DNA from 2 places in the Pseudoalteromonas sp. SWXJ133 genome. Region 2 is predicted to be linked to the other one. Evidence: predicted binding sites of a transcription regulator. Region 2 holds the regulator's gene; the other holds the start of a gene.

Region 1 (7,356 bases), on a different contig from region 2:
TCCTTTTTTCAACGACCTGCCCCAGCAGCACATAATTATCATATTGCAAACTTACCTAGCATAAATAAACAACTCCTAGCGGCAAAAAACTACGCTCCAGGTTATGAGCCAATTCATATTTCATTTAGTCGTTTAAACACAAAAAACCCGACTGCAACATTAAAAATGAGTAATAGCAGCGCTGTTGTTCGCGGACCTGATACCGACTACTTATTTTTACATCCCTATACATTAGAAGTACTTAGCTCAAGCTACCCGCAAGGAGATGATGGTGTTTGGAGTAACATAGTAGGAAGTTTCTTTTCGCTTCACTTTGGTACTTATGGAGGTGAATGGGGACGTTGGGGGTATTTTGTTATGGGACTACTTGGCGCATTCTTATTTTACTCTGGTAACTTATTATGGCTAGACAAGCGCTTTAAACAAGATGCAAACAAGCGAAGTACACGATTTATGGCAAATTTAACAATTGGTGTTTGCTTAGGGTCAATGATTGCAGTGGTTGCCACTTTATTACAAGCTAAATGGACTAACCAATATATGGGTAACGCAAATTACAGTTATCTCTATAGTTACTATTTGGTATTTTTTGCCTTTGTTGCTTATACCTTTTTTGAAGGAACTCACCACGCTAGCTATTGGGGCCTAATGGGTATTGCATTTTTATCTGCTGGAATGGGAGTTTCAACACTTATACAGGCTTTATTAGCTGATGATTTTTTAAAATATTATCAAAGCGGTTTTGTTGATATTAGCGCTGCAGTATTTGCATTAATATTTTATTATTGTGCAAAAAAAGTTAGAAATAAATCAGTAAGCTATGCAGTTATACCGGCAAAATTATAAAGAAAAACTTAATGAGGCGTATTGCACGCCTCATTAAAGGTATAAATTTAGATTTAAAATATAAACTATTAAATATCAGCACCTTAAAAGAGTTAACTAAAATAGATTAGTTTACTGTGCGTTTAGGCTTTTCTCGCGTTACAAAGTAGCAAATTAGCGAGCCCACTGTTACCAGTACAACCCCTTGCCAAAACGAAGCACTCAGCGTAATAGATAAATACAACGCCGAAATAATAGTAGAAAACACCGGTGTAAAGTACGAAAGCGTACCCAACAGCATTAAGTTACCGCCAATAATAGCTTGATTCCACAGTGCATAACCGCTCCCCACTACTACACCAGCTAATAATAACGTCATGCTTGAGCCCAGTGAAAACGTTAATGGTGCTTCATTACTAAAACCATATTGCGTCCACAAACTCATTGCCGTAACAGTAAAAAATAACGTAATGGCATTTTTACCATTACTCAGCTTTTGCGTAACTACGCAATAAATAGCCCATATAAACGCTGCAGCTAATGCCATTAAATAAGTAGCAGGATTATCAGCAAAGTTAGTAACAAGCGTATCGACCGACATTTCTTGATCGCCCGTAATACACCAAGCAACGCCTAAAAAAGCAATAATCATGCTTGGGTAAACCCAGTAACTTACTTTTTTGCGCCCAATAATAATAGAGAGCAATATTGTTAGCGTGGGCCATAAATAATTAATAACCGCCATTTCCATTGCCTGATGACGGCTATTTGCCATACCAATAGAAAGCGCCAAACAAATTTCGTACGATACAAATAATAAAGTACCTACTACCAAGTAGCGTTTCGAAAAACCACTAAACTTGGGCACTCCCATAACCAAAATTAAAAATATCGCACTGACAGAATACATGGCGGCAGCACCACCAATGGGGCTAAACAACTCAGAAATATCCCGTAGCAATGCAACTAAGCAACTCCACAGTAATATTGCAGCGACTCCATACAGTGTATATTTATTTTTGCTTATAAAATCCATTTGCCAATCCAAAAGTACTACTCGTAAATTTGAAACTAAACTAACAGTAATTATTTAATTAAACAATTAAAGTTAATAGCTTAAACCTCTCGCCTGTTTTTAACATTCACCCTTTTTAGTAATTGACCTTTTGGTCAGTAAAGCTACAATCAATCAATACGTTAAACACGCAAACTCTATAATGACCACACAAATAAAACCAAATAAAAAAGAAGTTACACGCGAGAAAAACCAAAAACTAATTCTAAATGCCGCCGAGCAATTGTTTTCGCAATTAGGTTACGACGGAGCAAGTATGAGCATGGTTGCTAAAGAAGCACAGGTGCCAAAAGCCAATATTTTGTATTACTTTAAAAGTAAAGATGGTCTGTATGAGTCTGTGATCGACCGCATAATAGCTAATTGGAACTTGGGCCTCGATAACGTCACAATTAACGACGATCCAGCTACCGTGCTTTATAACTATATTAAAAGCAAAGTAATACTCGCCGTAAATCAGCCAATGCAATCTCGCTTATTTGCCAGTGAAATACTGCGCGGTGCACCTTATTTACAAAACTACTTTAGAACCAATACCCGCCCTTGGGTTAAACAAAAGGTTGATGTACTTCAAGCATGGATGGACGCAGATAAAATGGATAAGGTTGATCCCTACCATTTGCTCTTTACTATTTGGTCTACCACGCAATATTACGCCGACTTTCAGGCTGAGGTTTTACTCGTAATGAACAAATTAGAGTACGACGAAACCGATGTGGCACAGATTACGCAATCAATTGCCCACATAATTTTAAAAGGTATTGGTCTTAAAATACCTGAGCAAAGTGAGACTTAACCCATGACACCCTTTACTACACCCGATTTATTTGACGATCATCGCGATAACGTACAAGTAGCAGACAGCGGCCTTTACCACTTTGGTAAAAAAACCACGTTTTATGGCAAAGTAGTTACCGTTACCTGCCCAGAAGACAACTCTTTTGCCGCCGATATATTGCATGAAAATGGTGAAGGTAAAGTATTAGTTATAAACGGGTTTGCGAGCAAACGCTTTGCGTTTATAGGCGATATTATGGCTGAGCGTGCCTTAAGTAATGGCTGGGAAGGCGTAATAATAAATGGCTGTTGCCGAGATATAGAAATACTCGCCACGATGAACTTACCTGTAATGGCGCTAGGCTCTACACCGCGTAGTACCTTAAAGCGCGGCTTTGGTGATAAAAACCAAGCTATTACCATGCTTAGCACCACCATAGAACCTAACGATTGGGTTTACGCCGATATTAACGGTTTAATCATCAGTAAAACGCCCCTTATTTAGCACTCAAAATCATATAAATAAAGACCAACTTGGTGCACCTTCGCACCAAGTTGGTTTGTTTTAACTCATTTTAGTGTCACTATTTTTATAGCCCACATTTATAAATCTCATACAACCCACCAAAACCTGACCAATTGGACAGGATTTTAATTTGTGGCATTCCTCTTGCTTAGGTTTTAAACAATATAATAAGCTAACCGATTAAAAAGCGGATCAGGCTCTGTAAAATAAAAACAAGATGTTACGCAGTGGGCTGAAAAATAATAAAAATTAATCTGTCTTTTTAATCACCCTAAATCTGGACTGCTTGGTCAGATTTTTTATAACGAGTGGTGATATGAGTACCAAAAATAATAATACGCCCGGTATTTTTTGTGACCATGGTCCTAAAGCATGGCAAACACATTACCAAGGCACACTTATTAATAAGCGCCTTGTGGTAAAAGATGTATTTGCTATTAAAGGCGAGCGTAACAGCGCTGGTAACCCACACTGGCTTAAAACAGCTAAACCGGCACAGCAAACATCCAGCGCCATAAACAAATTAATGAGTGAAGGCTGTAATTTTACAAGCTTTACCCATACCGATGAGCTGGCGTACAGCCTAGAGGGAAATAACATTCACTATGGCGCTGCTCAAAACCCTAAATTAAAAGGGCATGCTTGCGGTGGTTCGAGTATGGGGTCTGCTGCTGCAGTTGCTGCTAACTTAGCTGATATTGGCTTAGGCACCGACACTGGCGGCTCAATTAGGATACCCGCCAGCTATTGTGGTTTATATGGCATAAGGCCAAGCCATAACGTGATTGAAAAAGACGACCTAATACCGTTGGCTCCCCCTTTTGATACCATAGGTTGGCTTACCCAAAGCGCCGAGCTATTAAGCGATGTAGGTAATGTGCTGTTACCAAATCAGGCTATTAATAACGTTGATACCTTAGTTATTTGTGAGCCGTTATTTGAACTCGTTGACCCCTCTTTACAAGCACCACTGGGTAAGCTTTTAGAGAAAACCAAACCTTATTTTAATCATCATATCGATTTTAAGCTCCCCAAAAGCAACCTGCTAAGTGAGCTTGCCGATACCTTTAGAATATTACAAGGTCGTGCGATTGCTAAAACGCACCGAGACTGGCTTGAACTCCCAGATCAGCTTTCTCATTTTGCGCCAGCAATTGCGGCTCGTTTTAAAATGGCACTGGCTTTAACCGAGCAAGAAGAACAAGAGGCGTTAAAAATACAGCACGAGTGGCAAACAATAGTCGCTAAAAACCTAAACAAACACAGCTGCTTATTTTTACCCACCACACCCACAACCGCACCTAAATTAGGCGCCGACACAAGCGCCTTACGCATGCAAATTATTACGCTTTCGGCAATTGCGGGCCTTAGTGGCTCAGCGCAAGTGCATTTACCGCTGGCTGATTTAGCAAATGATCATCCGTATGGTTTTTCATTAATGATGAGCCACGGTAACGATAAAAGCTTACTTGCTTGCGTTAAGCACCTAGCTGCACACTTTAAACAGGACACACCGACATGACCACACACAATATTGCATTTACCGCGTCTCATTTTTCGGCAACAGAGGCGGGTATAAATATACTAAAACAAGGCGGTACAGCTACCGAGGCTATGGTAGCGGCTGCCGCTGCGATTAGCGTTGTATATCCACATATGAACTCAATTGGTGGCGATAGCTTTTGGCTTATCGATAACCCAAACCAAAAAACGCCCACCGCTATTGACGCCTGCGGCCGCGCAGCAACTAATACAACGGCGTATAACACGCTCACGCAAATACCAGAGCGCGGCGGATTAAGTGCACTTACTCAAGCGGGCACAATACGCGGCTGGCAAAAAGCGCTTGAACTAGATGAGCACGCAGCACTACCACTGTCAAAAATTTTAGCACCCGCTATTGAGCTTGCGCGCGAGGGTTTTACCGTAACAAAAAGCTTGCAAGCAGGCTGCGAAAAGCTAGCCGCTGTTAACAATACTAATGACGCGTTTAAAAACCTCTACATACCCAATGGTAACCCCTTGCAAGCAGGTCAACATTTTAAAAACCCTAAACTTGCAGCAACGTTTGAATACTTAGCAAAACATGGTTTAAACGCATTTTATGAAGGCGCACTTGCCAACTCATTTGCCGCCGACTTAGCAAAAGCAGGCAGCTCAATCACCGCAGATGACATTGCAAATACTAAAGCCGGGGTAGTTACTGCGCTAAATGCAAACCTCAGTGGTATTGATTGCTACAACTTACCCGCGCCAACACAAGGCGTGCATTCACTACAAATAATTGGTGCCGTAAATAAGGTAAAGCATTTAGCTAAAACCGATGCCGACTGGACACATTTAATTGTTGAGGCAACTAAACAAAGCTTTACCCATCGCCCTACCCTTTGGGCTGATCCTGAAGTATTAGGGAATGATTATAAAAAAGCACTAACTGATGATCGCTTAAGCCAACTTGCTAACAATATTGATATGAGTAAAGCCAAACAATGGCCATTTAACGCAGAGCCTGGCGATACCGTGTGGATGGCAGCAAAAGATAAAAACGGGCAATTAGTCAGCTTTATTCAAAGTATTTACTGGGAATTTGGCAGCGGAATACTAATGAGCGAAGGCGGCTTTGTGTGGAATAACCGAGGTTTAAGCTTTAGTTTAAACAATGAAGATATTGATGCGAGTAACAATATTAACGCCCTTGCGCCAAATAAAAAGCCGGCTCATACACTTAATCCAGCAATGGCAAAGTTTAGCGATGGTCGTCGACTTGCTTACGGAACAATGGGCGGTGAAGGGCAACCACAAACCCAAGCCGCTGTTTTTGCAGGCTACGCATGGCGAAATAAATCAATAAAACAAGCGATTAGCGACCCTCGTTGGTTACTTGGACGCACATGGGGCGATACAAGTACAAATTTAAAAATTGAAAAAGGGTTAGTTTTTCATATAGAACATGAATTAAATCAACGTGACCACGATTGGGTAAGCGTTGATAATAATAACGAAATGATGGGGCACGCTGGGGCTATTTTAGATACACCTACAAGCCTTGAAGCTGCAACAGATCCTCGTTCAGATGGACGTGCAACAGTAACCACAGCAGGAACACAATGTCAGAAATAATAAACCAATGGCCAATAGTAGCGGCCTTAATAGCAACCGGTATTTTTGCCGGAATTTTAGCAGGACTTTTTGGTGTAGGCGGCGGTATTGTTATCGTACCTGTGCTGTATTTTTTACTGCAAGGTTTTGGCGTAAGCCCAGAGTCAGCAATGATGATAGCCACCGCTACATCACTTGCAACCATAGTACCTACTTCGCTTTCATCTATTCGATCGCATCATAGCAAAGGAAATATTGACCTTGCGCTAATAAAATACTGGGCACCGTTTATATTAGTTATGGCGGTAGTCGGTAGTATTATTGCTCATACCGTTCGCGGTAACGCATTAGTGCTCATGTTTGCCTGCATTGCTATTTTAGTCAGTTTAAACATGTTATTTAGAGCCGGCGCACCTGCGCTTGTAAAACAACTACCAGGTAAATTTGGTCAAGGCGTTATGGCAAGTATTGTAGGTGGTTTGTCGGTAATGATTGGCATAGGTGGCGGTACTATTGGCGTACCTATGCTAAACGCATTTAATGTACGCGCCCATGTTGCAGTAGGTACTGCGGCCGTTTTTGGTTTATTGATTGCGCTACCAGGTGTTATTACCTTATTAAGTATTGGCACAACGCCAACCGATGCTCCCCTAGGTACGTGGGGGTTGGTTAACCTCCCTGCCTTTTTTCTTATTATTCCGCTGACTATTTTATTTGCACCTATTGGCGTAAAAATTGGTAGCAAGCTGGATCAAAAACAACTAAAACGCGCTTTTGCCGTTGTCTTAATGATAACCGGCATTCGCATGCTCATTCAGACTCTGGGAGCCTAAAATATGTTTAATAACACGCAAGTTCAAACCTTAAACCCACCACAGCGTTTATTAATGGGCCCTGGCCCTATTAATGCAGATCCTCGTGTTTTACGTGCTATGTCGGCGCAGCTTATAGGCCAATACGACCCAGTAATGACCGGTTTTATGAACGAAACCATGGCGCGTTACCGCGAAATTTTTAAAACCAAAAACGAATGGACCATGCTAATAGATGGCAC
Region 2 (7,356 bases):
TGTAGACGGTGTCTGGTAGACTACGTAATACTTCACCTAAGTCATCGTGGCCCATATCTTCTGTTGCGGCTGCAATATGCTTAGGTTCCATCTGGGCAATAATGCCTAAACGAACATCTTCAGATAGTTCTTCAAGAACATCACCTTGCACATCAGGATCAACCAACTGCCAAAGGAGTCGGCGAATTTTATGCGGTGATGATTCTAATAATAATGCGGTATCACAAGGAGCTGTTTTTGCGAGCATGCGCCTAACTTGAACAAATTGACCACTATTGAGTGACTTAGTCACCTGCTTTAGTTGTTGTAGCGGGTAATCTTGTTCAAAAGCTTCAGGCATTGGCGTCCTTTATAAATTCTTATGTTACTTTATGGGGAGAGGTGAGTTAACTGGCGTCACTAACCGTATTTATTTTATATATCTGTTTTAGTCGAGGCATTTGTAATGCGAGTATTATTCTTATAACTGTTTATTCTTGTTCATTAAAACGTTGTGCTATTAATTCTCCAACAGCATGCAAAGCTTGCTCAGAATCGGGGCCTTTGCATACAACTTTTACTTCTTTGCCTTGGCTACTTTCAAGTAACATTAGTGCAAGTACGCTATCGCCTGCCGCTTCTTTGTCGTCTTGAAATAATGTAATTGTAGCATCAAACTGCACTGCCAACTGGGCAAGCACGGTAGCAGCTCTGGCGTGTAATCCTAATTTATTTTTTATTAAAAAAGTGTCTTCACAATGCATAATTTACTCTACCTAAGCTGAACAGGTTCTTATTCCGCTATATTATTTTTCTTGTTCGCGATGGCGAATTTTTACATTGGGATGTGTCATTGCAAAACTTTCACCGATGGTTTGCGCTAAATATACAGAGCGATGTTGTCCGCCTGTACACCCAATAGCAATAGTTAAATAACTGCGGTTATTTCGCTCTAAGTGCGGTAACCACGTTTGTACAAATGTTTGAATTTGCCATGTGAATTTTTGCACAATGCTGTGATTGGCCAAATAATCTTTAACGGGTTGATCTAACCCATTTAAAGGTTTTAATTCAGGTTCCCAATGTGGATTTGGTAAAAAGCGTGCATCAAATACATAGTCGGCTTCTTTTGGTATGCCGTATTTAAAACCAAATGATTCAAACGTGACAATCAGTTGCTTATCTTTTTTACCTAAAATCTTTTCACGAATAGATTCAGCAAGTTGATGAACACTCAAATCAGTCGTGTCTATCATAAAGTCGGCGCGAGTGATTAATACATCAAGTAATTCTTTTTCTTTTTTGATGGCTAAATCAAGAGGCAACGAGTCAATTGATAGTGGGTGTAATCTACGAGTTTCAGAAAAACGTTTGATCAATGTTTGATCGTCGCTATCTAAATAAAATAACGTAGGGTTTGCAAAGCCTGGCAAGTATTCAAGAATATCGTTAAATTCATCTTGTTGTTTAGGGATGTTACGCACATCAATGCTAACAGCAATTTTATCGTAGCTATCAGACACACTGCGAACTAATGAAGGAAGCAAGTTAACTGGAATATTATCTACGCAATAATAACCTAAATCTTCTACAACGCGTAAAGCAACCGACTTTCCAGAACCAGAACGGCCGCTTATGATAATTAACTCCATTTAACACCCTTTATAAAACTATGATTGATTGACAATAACTTGGTAAAGCTCAGTATCTGATTTTGCACTGCGTAACTGTTTACAAAAATCTTTGTTGTTTAGTTTATCAGCAATGGTTGCTAGAGTCTTTAAGTGCTGCTGGTTATCGCCATCTGGTACGATGAGTGCGACGAAAATATCAACAGGGCGATTATCGATCGCATCAAAATTTATTGGAGTTTCGCTAACGAGTACTAAAGCCAAAGGCTCTTCTGCACCGCTCATTCTTCCATGAGGAATGGCAATGCCACGCCCTATACCTGTACTACCCAATTTTTCTCTGCTCATTAAAGCATTAAGAATATCTTGTTGCGGTAGGTACGGAAGTTTGTCGTGAGCAAGTTCGCTAATGAACTCTAAAATTCTTTTTTTGCTATTAAAAAGGACCGCAGCTTTGCTGCAGTCCTGGCATATAAGTGAGCTTAATTTCATCATATTAGTGTCGAGCAAGCTTCTCTTTGTGTTTAATTACTTGTCGATCGAGCTTGTCGATCAACGAGTCAATGGCGGCATACATATCTTGATGTTCTGTAGAGGCAAATAGCTCAGCACCGCTTACGTGTATCGTGGCTTCTGCTTTTTGGTTTAATTTTTCTACATCGAGAATGACATGAACATTATTAATATGATCAGAGTGTCTTTCTAGCTTCGCAAATTTAGTATTAATATAGTCTCTTAGTGAATCGGTTAATTCTACGTGGCGACCAGTTAAGTTTAGTTGCATAAGCATTACCCTCTTAGTTTAGCGTCTTAAATCAAACTTTTACGTTGATTTGACGGTGGAATAGACAGAGATTCGCGATATTTTGCGATTGTGCGTCTCGCTACTTTAATTCCTTGCTCAGCCAATATATCCGCTATTTTGCTATCACTCAATGGTTTTACTGAGTTTTCTGCAGCGATTAATTTTCGGATAAGAGCACGTATAGCCGTAGATGAACATTCACCACCGTTTTCGGTGCTTACATGGCTTGAGAAAAAGTATTTTAGCTCAAATATACCACGGGGTGTGTGCATATACTTTTGGGTTGTTACGCGCGAAATCGTTGATTCGTGCATTTCTACCATTTCAGCAACATCATTTAAAACCATTGGTTTCATGGCTTCAGGGCCGTGTTCAAAAAAGCCTTGTTGTTGCTTAACAATGCAATTGGTTACTTTTAATAGCGTGTCATTTCTACTTTCTAAGCTTTTAATAAACCATTTAGCTTCTTGTAAATGCGAGCGAATAAACTGGCTGTCACCACTGGATTTTACAGTGCGAGACATTGCTGCGTATTGGCTATTAACACGAATTTTAGGCATGCTATCTGGGTTTAGTTCAACAACCCAGCGGCCTTTTATTTTTTTAACTGACACATCAGGAATAACATACTCAGATTCTTCTCTTACAATAGTATCTGCAGGTTTAGGGCTAAGAGTATGTATTAATGTCATTACTTCTTTAAGCTCTTCTTCTTTGAGCTTAGTTTTCTTCATTAATGTACGATAGTCACGAGCAGCTAATAAATCAATATGCTCGGTTAAAATCATTTTTGTTTCATTAATGTAAGGTGTTTCTTTGTCAAACTGGTTAAGCTGAATACACAAACACTCTTGTAAACTACGCGCAGCAATACCGACAGGATCAAACAGTTGGATGCGTTTTAATACAGCTTCAATTTCATCAAGTTCGACTTCGTTATCATCTTCGTTTTCTTGATTAAAGCTTTCTAAAATCTCTTCGCAGCTTAGTGTTAAAATACCTGAATCATCGACGGCTTCTACAATCGCAATAGCAATAGCTTCGTCTGTAGGGCTAAATGGCGTTAGTTGTAACTGCCACATTAAATACTCATGGAGCGTTTCAGTAGAGGCGCCTTGGTATATTGACTCGTCTTCAGGCATTGGACCTGATGATGCTGCAGGGGCGGCACTCATGTACTCATCCCAGCTAACATCCATAGCCATGTCGTCACTTAGCGTGTCTTTTGCAAGTGCTTCACCACTATCTTGTTCATATTCGCTTGGAGCATCATCGGCAGATGCGCTAACAGTTATGTCATCGGTATCAGCTTTTTGCTCGTTTTTACCTGCAGCGTCTTCTGAATAATCTGCCTCTTCAACCTCTAATAGCGGGTTGCTGTCGAGAGCTTCTTGTATTTCTTGCTGGAGATCCAATGTACTGAGTTGCAACAAACGAATAGCTTGTTGCAGCTGTGGAGTCATTGTAAGTTGCTGGCCCATGCGCAGCTGTAGTGATTGCCTCATGTATCTCTAACAATCCTTTTATGTTGTTATAATTAATACTAGCAGATGCTTAAAGACATGGCGTAAATGTTACAGCCTAAATTGCTCGCCTAAGTAAACATCGCGTACTGTTTTATCATTTAATACGTGTTCTGGAGTACCTGATGCAATCAGCTCCCCATGAGAAACAATGTAGGCTTTTTCACAAACATCAAGGGTTTCTCTTACGTTATGATCGGTAATCAATACACCAATCCCACGATTTTTGAGATGTTCTATTATTTTCTTTATATCTAATACCGAAATCGGGTCAACACCTGCAAATGGTTCATCCAATAATATAAATTTAGGATCGGCTGCCAGCGCACGTGCTATTTCCACGCGGCGACGTTCGCCACCCGATAATGCCATACCTTGGCTATCACGAATGTGTTGTATGCTAAATTCATCTAATAATTTATCGAGCGTGTCTTCTCGGGCTTGCTTATTTAACTCTTTGCGTGTTTCTAAAATTGCCATTAAGTTTTGATAAACAGTCAGTTTTCTAAAAATTGAAGACTCTTGTGGTAAGTAGCCAATGCCTAATCTAGCACGACTATGCATAGGTAAAAGAGTAATATCGTTATCATCGATAGAAATTTTACCTTTGTCGCTAGGTACAAGTCCCACAATCATATAAAACGTGGTGGTTTTACCTGCGCCGTTAGGACCAAGTAAACCAACAATACTGCCTGCTTTGACTTCAAGGCCGACGTTTTTGACAACTTCACGACCTTTATAGCTCTTTGCTAATAGTTCTGCTTTTAATGTACTCATGGCTGACCTTTATCGTCTTTTTTACTTTTTTTAGTTTCGATAGGCACTAAAATAGTGTGAACGCGGTCAGTTGAGTTTTCATCTTTTTCGGCACTGATTAACTGTTGTTCTATATCGTAGGTAATACTTTTAGCATTAATTTTTTGTCCTGCTTGCGATACTTCTGCATTACCAACGAGCGTTAAAAAACGTTTAGATACATCGTAACGAACTTCGTCTGCACTGGCGCTCATAGTTGTGCCATCTGATTGCTTCTCTTCAAAGCGAGCAGGGCTACCCGTGGCAATTAATAGTTGCTGGTTATCACCAAGTTCATCGCGCTTATGTACTTCGAGGCGGTCTGCTGTAATTCGGCGATTACCGTGAATAATCTCAACGTTTTTCTCAAAAATACCCACGTTAGCTTTTAATTGGCCTTCTTGCTTATCGGCGCTTATTGAAATTTGATTTGCAGCAGGTTGCGAGTTTTGCTCTGCAGCACTACTATTAAACGCTAGTATAAGTGTAGGAATAATAAGTGATTTTAATATTTTATTGGTCATAATATATGGTTCGCGTATGGTTAATTAGTTTTATCACTTCGGTTTTTAAGTCGGCTTCTAGGCCTTTACCAGTGATTTTTAAATTGGGTCCGGTGATGATAACGGGTTGCTCCGAACGCATTGTTAATAGCTTTATATCTACCTGAATATTATCAGCATTGATTTTGTCTATCATGGCGTTATCGGTTAAGTTTTTGGCAACCACATTACCTTCTAAAATTAATTGCTTGTCTTCGTATAATGTTGCTTCGTCTGCATTTATTTGCCACGTTTGCTTTTCGTTATATAAAGTAAAAATGGGTTTTTCAAAAAATGTAAAACCTAATTGCTGATATAGCTCCATTTTAGCAGCAGTGACTTTGTGGCTAATTTTACCTTGCTCGTCATAGGCTGTTTGTTTGAGTTCAATAGCTATGTAGTCAGGTTTTGCAATAACTTCAGGCTCAGCCTGAGGTGCAACATTAGTTTGTGTAAAATAAGGGTACCAAAGCCAAACCATACAGCTAATGAATAAAACGCTTAATATTATGCGCGCTGCATTCATGAACTAGTGCCTTGTGTAGTTAATGCTTTACCATTTTCAAGCATGAGCAGGTCGGTAAGCTCTCTCACTGCGCCAAAGCCGCCAGGCATTTGCGTTACATAGTGTGATAAACGTTTAATAAGTGGATGGGCATCATTTACTGCAACAGCAAAGCCGACGAATTCCATAACGGGCATGTCAGGACCATCATCACCGATATAAGCAATTTGTTCATCACTAAGGTTGAGTTTATCTTTTAGCTCTTGATAGGCAATGAGCTTATTTTCTTGGCCTTGATAAATATGCTGTACGGTTAAGCTGCTCATACGTTGTTGCACTATTTGTGAATGACGACCAGTAATTACAGCAACTTCAAAGCCACTGTTTATAAGCGCTTTAATGCCAAAACCATCTTTTGTATTAAATGCTTTTAGCTCTTCACCTTGATTACCAAGATAAATACGGCCATCAGAAAATACACCATCAATATCGCATATAAGTAGCTTTACTTTTTTAGCGCGTGCTTTTGCATCATCGCTCAGCGGTTGATAGAGTTCTTCAAATTGCATTTATAACACTCCTGCTTTTAATAGGTCTTGCATGTTCAATGCGCCAATAGGCTGATTTAGCTCATTGACAACGATTAAGCCATTTATACGTTTGTGTTCCATAATATTAAGCGCTTCAGCGGCTAAAATATCTTGCGTAGCCGTAGTACATGACTTAGTCATAACAACATCTATTTGTGTTGTATGAATATCAATTCTTTGCTCTAAAATACGACGTAAATCGCCATCGGTAAATAGGCCTACTAATTGCTGATTATCATCAACAATGGCTGTCATGCCTAACCCTTTAGCAGACATTTCAATAAGGGCGTCTTTAACTGTTTGTGAAACGCTAATAATAGGTGTATTTACGCCGCCGTGCATAACATCTTTTAAAGTGAGTAATAAGCGCTTACCTAAACTACCACCTGGGTGAGATAACGCGAAGTCATCAGCAGTAAAGCCGCGAGCTTCTAATAATGCAACTGCCATGGCATCGCCCATCGCAAGTGTTGCAGTGGTACTTGATGTAGGAGCTAGTCCCAATGAGCAGGCTTCTTTTTCTACTTTAATGCACACATGCACATTAGCAAGGGTCGCCATGGTTGATTGCGTATTGCCAGTCATCGATATCATTTTGGCACCAAGTCGTTTTAAAACGGGAATGATATTTAAAACTTCGCTGGTCTCACCTGAATTAGAAATAAGCATAACCACGTCATTTTTAGTGATCATACCTAAATCACCATGACTTGCTTCACCAGGGTGAACAAAAAATGCAGGACTGCCAGTGCTTGCAAGGGTTGCTGCTATTTTATTGCCAATATGACCTGATTTACCCATACCAATGACAATAATACGGCCTTCACAGTCGTACATTAATTGGCATGCGTTATGAAAATTCTCATCTACATATTGTGCAATATCACTAAGTGCTTGGCGTTCAACATCTAAAACGCGAAGGCCTTGTTCAATAAAATTTAGCGTTGCCATTATTTACCCTACTTGACTAAAAATATACCCTTGGT

The links. The regulator sigma-54, encoded in region 2, starts transcription at its own class of promoters, with help from an activator protein. The targets are predictions, from matches to a motif close to GTTGGCACGNNNNTNGNNT.
Region 1: a site for sigma-54 is predicted at 3,335-3,353, ahead of I6F40_RS12865 (amidase family protein). Genes of this name have one in related genera too.

The regions. Positions count from the first base shown of each region.
Region 1 is NZ_JADYXJ010000016.1:79,388-86,743, forward strand. Features, by position in the region: gene I6F40_RS12845 (PepSY-associated TM helix domain-containing protein) at 1-846, shown strand, start outside; gene yddG (aromatic amino acid DMT transporter YddG) at 953-1,861, opposite strand; gene I6F40_RS12855 (TetR/AcrR family transcriptional regulator) at 2,043-2,696, shown strand; gene I6F40_RS12860 (putative 4-hydroxy-4-methyl-2-oxoglutarate aldolase) at 2,700-3,182, shown strand; gene I6F40_RS12865 (amidase family protein) at 3,520-4,725, shown strand; gene I6F40_RS12870 (gamma-glutamyltransferase family protein) at 4,722-6,323, shown strand; gene I6F40_RS12875 (sulfite exporter TauE/SafE family protein) at 6,311-7,135, shown strand; gene I6F40_RS12880 (pyridoxal-phosphate-dependent aminotransferase family protein) at 7,139-7,356, shown strand, end outside.
Region 2 is NZ_JADYXJ010000003.1:113,891-121,246, reverse strand. Features, by position in the region: gene mgtE (magnesium transporter) at 1-340, opposite strand, end outside; gene I6F40_RS03450 (HPr family phosphocarrier protein) at 471-743, opposite strand; gene rapZ (RNase adapter RapZ) at 786-1,631, opposite strand; gene ptsN (PTS IIA-like nitrogen regulatory protein PtsN) at 1,650-2,102, opposite strand; gene hpf (ribosome hibernation promoting factor) at 2,107-2,394, opposite strand; gene I6F40_RS03430 (RNA polymerase factor sigma-54) at 2,421-3,920, opposite strand; gene lptB (LPS export ABC transporter ATP-binding protein) at 3,990-4,715, opposite strand; gene lptA (lipopolysaccharide transport periplasmic protein LptA) at 4,712-5,257, opposite strand; gene lptC (LPS export ABC transporter periplasmic protein LptC) at 5,247-5,801, opposite strand; gene kdsC (3-deoxy-manno-octulosonate-8-phosphatase KdsC) at 5,798-6,349, opposite strand; gene I6F40_RS03405 (KpsF/GutQ family sugar-phosphate isomerase) at 6,350-7,321, opposite strand; gene I6F40_RS03400 (calcium/sodium antiporter) at 7,325-7,356, opposite strand, start outside.